Regions from separate parts of the Oxalobacter vibrioformis genome, predicted to be linked through region 1. Evidence: predicted binding sites of a transcription regulator. Region 1 holds the regulator's gene; the other holds the start of a gene.

Region 1 (3,209 bases):
CGCGCGCGCTTTGTATGACCTTCACCTTGCCCTCATTAATCAGCGGAGACAGTACCTTCATCAGGTCACGCCCGATCCCGGTCATCTTTTCGCGCTCTTTTCTGATTTCCGTATTGGTTGTGGCCTTTTTCCGCAAAGGACGGGTAATAGCGGGAGGCACAATGGAGACAGGCGGATTCTCGTTAATAACCGTTGGCACAACCTTGACGCCAAAAGCCGAGCCAATAGACTGGGTCAATTCACGATACTTGTTTTCATTGACAGAAGAGATGGCATACATCACCACAAAAAACGCAAAAAGCAGGGTAATAAAGTCGGCGTAGGAGACCAGCCACCTTTCATGATTGTCACTTTCCTCTTCGCGTTTTTTTCTTGCCATGCGCATTTCCTGACAATGTTGCTTCAGACAGGCCGGTCAAAAAGCCTGATCTATTTTTTTCCTTCCCGTTTGGGCAGAAAAATCGCCATCCGCTCGGAAACCATGCGGGGATGCTCGCCCATCAGCATGCCGAAAAAGGCTTCCAGCAGCATTTCACGCTTGGTCACCTCACGATTAAGCCATGCCTTTAAGCGGTTACTGATCGGGAGGAAGACCAGGTTGGCAAGACCCACACCGTAAATCGTGGCAACAAATGCCACGGCAATACCGCTCCCCAGACGTCCCGGGTCGGAAAGATTCTCCATCACATGGATCAGCCCCAGCACCGCACCCAAAATACCAATCGTCGGTGCGTAGCCGCCAGCCGCTTCCCAGATACGGATAGGCAGCTTTTCGTTTTCTTCGTAAACCTGGATTTCAGCTTCCAGAAGATTTCTCAGCTTCATCGGGTCCACATTATCGACCACATAACGAAGCCCTGCACGGACAAAAGGATGTTTTGCCTGGTTGATCTGGCCTTCCAGTGCCAGTGTCCCATCACGCCAGGCGATCAGGCTCCAGCGTCCGATATCTGTCTGCATCTGTGGGTAATCATCTTCGGGCGGAAAAAAAACGATCCTGACCAGCTTCACACCGCGCCAGAAAACAGGAAAACCCGACTGCAAAACAACCGCACCGAGCGTGCCGACAAAAACAATCACAAATGCAGCCGGCTGCAAAAGCGAAGTGATATGACCGCCTTCGATGACCTGACCGGCAACAATGCCGCCAACACCGAGGATAATACCGACTATGCTTCCCCAGTCCACATAAGCTCCTTTAACCTGACACGCATGCGTGCAATTGCCTGACTGTGCAACTGGCTGACACGCGATTCCGTGACGCCCATGATTGCCCCGATCTCCTTGAGATTCATTTCCTGCTCATAATACAGGCCCATCAACAGCTTTTCCCGCTCAGGCAGTGCATCAATCGCATCAATTACCGCGTGTCTGAAACCACTGTCCATGAGCATCTGTAGCGGGTCTTCTGCCACGTCAGTCGCGTGCCGGTCAAGGAAGTGCTCACTTGACTCCGAATCAAAGAAATCTTCGTAATAAACCAGCTGGTGACCTGCACCATCAAAGAGCAGATCCTGGTATGCCTTGACGGAAAGGTTCAGCTGCTTGGCCACCTCCGACTCATTGGGCGAGCGGCCCAGGCGCTGTTGCAGGGTACGGATGGCATCTTCGACCTTGCGCATGTTCTGGCGCATGCCGCGCGGCATCCAGTCATTGCTGCGAAGTTCATCGAGCATGGCGCCGCGGATGCGCTGCATCGCGTAGGTCTCGAACTGGGCGCCATGCACCTCCTCATAACGGCTGGCAGCATCCAAAAGACCAATCATGCCTGACTGAATAAGGTCATCCACCTCCACACTGGGAGGCAGTCTCGCCCTCATCATATGCGCCAGCTTTTTTACCAGGGGCGCATGCTGAATCAGAAGTTCGTTTCTGTCAGATTTACCCTGTATGTTGTACATGCGTCATGCACCAGCCATTTCATACACATTCTGTTGAGAAGGTCCAATATCAGAAAACGCACCCGCAATGCGTCTGAATGCAAATGACGACAGCGCCATCGGGAAAGCATCAACAACAGAACGGCCCAGGCTGGCTGCCCGTGCCATGTGATCATCCTTCGGCACATAACCCATGGAATACAGCTGAACACCCAGGTAATGTGCGGCTGTCTGTGCCATATTGCGGAAAACTGCCTGCGAGCGGTTTTCTCCACTTCCTGATACTAGCACACCAAACGGCATGCGTCCAAAATGACCAGCCATACGCTTGATCAGCATATAGGCGTCCTTGATTGATCTTTCCGTATCCTCTATGAGTAAAATCAACGAACTGCTTTCCATCGCCGTCAGGGAAAACCCGTTTTCCTTATCCAGAAGCGAGTCAATCAGCACCACATCCGCGTCAACAGCCGCTGACTCAAAAGACAGGTCCAGCCAGTTGCGGAAAGAGCGCTTTTTCCCGATTTCACCAGCGGAGTCCGCCATGCGAACCACATCAAAACCCTGTGGCACATGGTAAAACGCATCATCCACGGCATATTCATTGCGCGCAACCTGGGCCAGCGTGGCACTGGCATATTCCTGCGGCTGATAAAAGCCTACCCCTTCACGCGAACAGGTCGCATCCAGAAGCATCACCGCACTGCCGGAACGGGACAGGGAGGCTGCCAGATTGAAAAGGACATGATTCTTGTTTCTGTGCGGCAGCGTCGACAAAAACGTATAGATGCGCTGCCGGGGCTCGCCCAGAAGACGCCTTAATCCCTCGGCCTGGTCAAACTGAAAATTATCCACGTCCGGCCTCCCGGGTACGTGCAGGCTTCATTGTCTGAATCGAATGGGCAACCACCATCGGCAACTCGTCATCGTCAAAAGTATAGGCTTTGGTCTGCTTCTTCAGGCTGAAAGCATGTCTGATCAGTGCATGTGAATCCGCCACTTCCAGATCTTCAGGCACACGCTGACCATTGGCCACATAATAAAGCGCCAGCTTCTGGCGGATGATGACATCCAGCAAGTTACCAATCGTTGCTGCCTCATCCATCTTGGTCATAATGCACCCGGCCAAGCCATTGCCCTTGTAGGCACTGACCACTTCATTCAAGGTTTCCCCTGTTGATGTGGCTGAAAGGCAAAGCAGCCGTTTCACATCCTTGCCCGTATTGGACAACATGGCAATCTGGTCTGCCACCATCCTGTCGCGCTGGCTCATGCCAACCGTATCGATTAAGACCGTGTGCTTGTTTTTCAGCTCATCGAGCGCAATGC
Region 2 (3,209 bases), 960 kb from region 1:
AAATATCAAAAGATGAAGGCATCGCAGCCACCACGGATTAATCCTTGCCCTTTCTGTTTATCAAGGAAGGTGCAACTTCAGACATCAGGGAAAAAGCTATCCCCGGCGTTTATTCAGTGTATGGATTGCCATGCGCGCTCACGGCTGTATCCGGACGTTTCAGAAGCGATATTGGCGTGGAACAGGACACCAGGCACAAGCTGATGCCCTGTATGGTTTCGTCTGTCAGGCGGAGATGTGGATTTCTTCCGGCACGGCATTTGTGAAGGCGCGGTAATAAGAGAAAGCGGAACACCACGGTCAAGATCATCGAAAAAACGTTCCAGATCATCTTCATAAGACCGGGCACCATGTCTACATACCTGGATGCATCTTCCACAGGCAATACACTGGGCATCATCAACATCAATCTTGATATTGCCTTGTGCATCCTGATATGTCAGATTGGCCGTCTCGATCGGACATTCTCTGACACAACGATTACAGCCGACACAATTTTCCAGATTTTATCTGATAATTTTTCTCATTAGAAATATCCGGTACTGGTGCTTGGCCGCTTGATATTTGGTTGCCTTTAATCAACTTTTATCAAGATAGAAGAGCACCATGATTTATTCCTGCTTTACCACATTTAATTCACGGTTTCCCCACGCATCCAGAGTTAAATGGACATTATTTCAGCGAATTCAGCTTTTTCGCTTCTTAAAAAACGGGTTGCCCGGCAAGAGAGAAAAACAGGCAGGCCCAGCTGGAAAATGAAAACGTGCGTTTCAGTAATTTCATTAAAAGCGGTGATGAAAACGATTGGCCTGCAACAGAGGATTCGCCCCTCTGACCTGCGGCTTGGCAGCATGTAAAAAGCACTCGCACTGAATTCAGTAAAACCCAAGCGTTTTATTTTTAAAATAAAATTATCACGTTATTGATCGGCTTTATCTGGCGATGTATAGTTAAATTCAGCTGCTTTCCTCATATGGAGGTCGTTTCCCGGGCTCTGGATTTTGGCCTGAACATCGTATTCATCTTTGGGTTTTAAGAAAGCTTTCCTGGCAAATTTCAATTGGAGGCTTTTATTTTGGCGATAAAGAAACGAAATACTGCAAAGCTGGATCAACTGGTTGCCGGCGCAAATAAAGGGGCAAAATTACGCGCACAAGGTTATCGTGAGCGCGCCCTTCAGATCTATCCATGGATTTGCGGCCGTTGCGCGCGTGAATTTACTCACAGCAATCTGCAACAATTGACAGTTCATCATCGCGACCACAATCACGACAACAATCCTCCCGATGGCAGTAACTGGGAACTGTTGTGTCTGTACTGTCATGACAATGAGCATTCGCGCTATCTTGAAGCTGATCGGCATAGTGCATCACAACAAGGCAAAACGCCTGCGCAAGCGGCGACACACAACCCTTTTGCCGCACTTGAATCGCTCCTGAAGAAGCAGCAGGAGAAATAACCCGAATCATTGAAAGGCTGGCCTGCCCTACACGATTCGAACGTGTGACCTACGGCTTAGAAGGCCGTTGCTCTATCCAGCTGAGCTAAGGGCAGTGCATGTGATATTGCGCGACATCCCGAAAATCCTGAATGGACTGGATCGCACAAGCAAAAGCAGCCGAAATCATACCATATTTACCTGTTGTTTAGCCTCCCGACTTATCTTCTGCCCCCTGATGCACTCTCCCAATTCCGCTTGAAAGCAACATCAGCAGTAAATCTTTCATAAGGCTGGCTTAAAGTATTTTTCTTTTCTGCCGTAATAAATACGTATGGAGTAAAACCTGAGGAAAAATCATGGATGTATCCAGTATCGCCAGTTGGTCCACCCAAATGGCAAATGAAAAAACAGCAGTCGCTGTTGAAGTTGCCATGCTGAAAAAATCAATGGATCTGCAGGAAATGAGCGTTGCGCTTCTGCTTGAGGCAGTACCGTCGCTTCCGGCGAATCCGAATATCGGGCGTAATGTCAATACAACCGCCTGATCAGGCATGAGCAGGAAAAACAAAAGGGTCAGCTTTATCCGCTGACCCTTTTTACATGCGCCCCTTTATCTTGCTTCCTGTTTTTCCGGATCAAACAATTTGTTCTGTTTGACCGCTTCAATATCTTTTGTTCCAGCCAGAATCATCGTGGTGGTCAATTCCTTGTTCAATTGCTGAAAAACGTCATTGACACCCTCCGAGCCCCCCAGGATCAGTCCATACAGGGCAGGCCTTCCAATTGCAACAATATCCGCACCACTGGCCAGTGCCTTGAATACATGAGTACCTCTTCTCACACCACTGTCAAAAATAATGGGAACCCGCTTATTGACCGTTTTGGCAATAATGGGAAGCATATCGAAAGTGGCAGGCGCACCGTCCAGCTGTCTTCCGCCATGATTGGATATCCAGATCCCGTCAGCACCTGCCGCAATCGCCGTTTCAGCCGCTTGCGGCGACAGTACCCCTTTGACCAGTACCGGCAACCCACTCACGCGTTTGATGAATTTGATATCTTCACCGGAAAAACTTATTTTCCTCAACGCCCGAGCCTGGCTTTGCGTGATGTTTTTCCCTTTGTAAAACTCGCTCACGTTCGGGGTAGCCACACTGTAGTTGTAATTATTTCTTGCATCTGCCTCCCGGTTACCAGCGGTACCGGCATCAATCGTTATAATGATGGCCTTTGCACCGGCAGCCTTCGCTTTTTTGACAATATATTCATTGTACGCATTGTCTTTGCTCATATAGAGCTGGAAGACAAACGGGGCACCCGGCGCGCTTTTTGCAATATCATCAATCGGCACGCTGGAATAAGTACTTACCGCCATGAGGGTTCCTGCTTTTTGAGTTCCCCTGATGGTTGCCCTGTCTGCTTCTTTATGGACCAGCCCATGGGCGGCCATTGGCGCGATAATGATCGGACTGGCTAATTCAACACCTAAAAAAGTGGTCTTTAAATTGACGCCATCTATGCCTGCCAGACCATTGGGCAGGATTTTTTTCTTGTCGAATGCGGTCGAATTGCTTCGCATGGTGACTTCATCCTCTGCGCCTCCCTCGACATAGCCAAAAGCGCCCTTCGCTACTTTCGTTGACGCCTCCTTTTCAAGATCATAAAGATTGATGATTTTGATCGGTCCTTCAGCATCACTGATGACCGGGGCATTTTTAGTCCCCTGTGCCATGGCTGCCTGAGAAAAAATGATTGCTGAGACAACTGC

The links. Region 1 encodes FliA, which starts transcription of late flagellar genes. Its sites were predicted from a motif close to CTAAAGTTTNNNNNNNNNNNGCCGNTA; they were not measured.
Region 2: the regulator FliA is predicted to act here: its motif matches at 1,737-1,763, upstream of NB640_RS01760 (YjfB family protein).

Annotation. Positions count from the first base shown of each region.
Region 1 is NZ_CP098242.1:1,976,418-1,979,626, reverse strand. Features, by position in the region: gene motD (flagellar motor protein MotD) at 1-379, opposite strand, end outside; gene NB640_RS09750 (flagellar motor protein) at 430-1,188, opposite strand; gene NB640_RS09745 (RNA polymerase sigma factor FliA) at 1,170-1,901, opposite strand; gene NB640_RS09740 (MinD/ParA family ATP-binding protein) at 1,905-2,735, opposite strand; gene flhF (flagellar biosynthesis protein FlhF) at 2,728-3,209, opposite strand, start outside.
Region 2 is NZ_CP098242.1:328,754-331,962, forward strand. Features, by position in the region: gene NB640_RS01740 (hypothetical protein) at 1-41, shown strand, start outside; gene NB640_RS12995 (Lar family restriction alleviation protein) at 13-204, shown strand; gene NB640_RS13000 (4Fe-4S dicluster domain-containing protein) at 114-503, opposite strand; gene NB640_RS01750 (YajD family HNH nuclease) at 1,061-1,459, shown strand; tRNA gene NB640_RS01755 (tRNA-Arg) at 1,478-1,554, opposite strand; gene NB640_RS01760 (YjfB family protein) at 1,798-1,986, shown strand; gene NB640_RS01765 (alpha-hydroxy-acid oxidizing protein) at 2,052-3,209, opposite strand, start outside.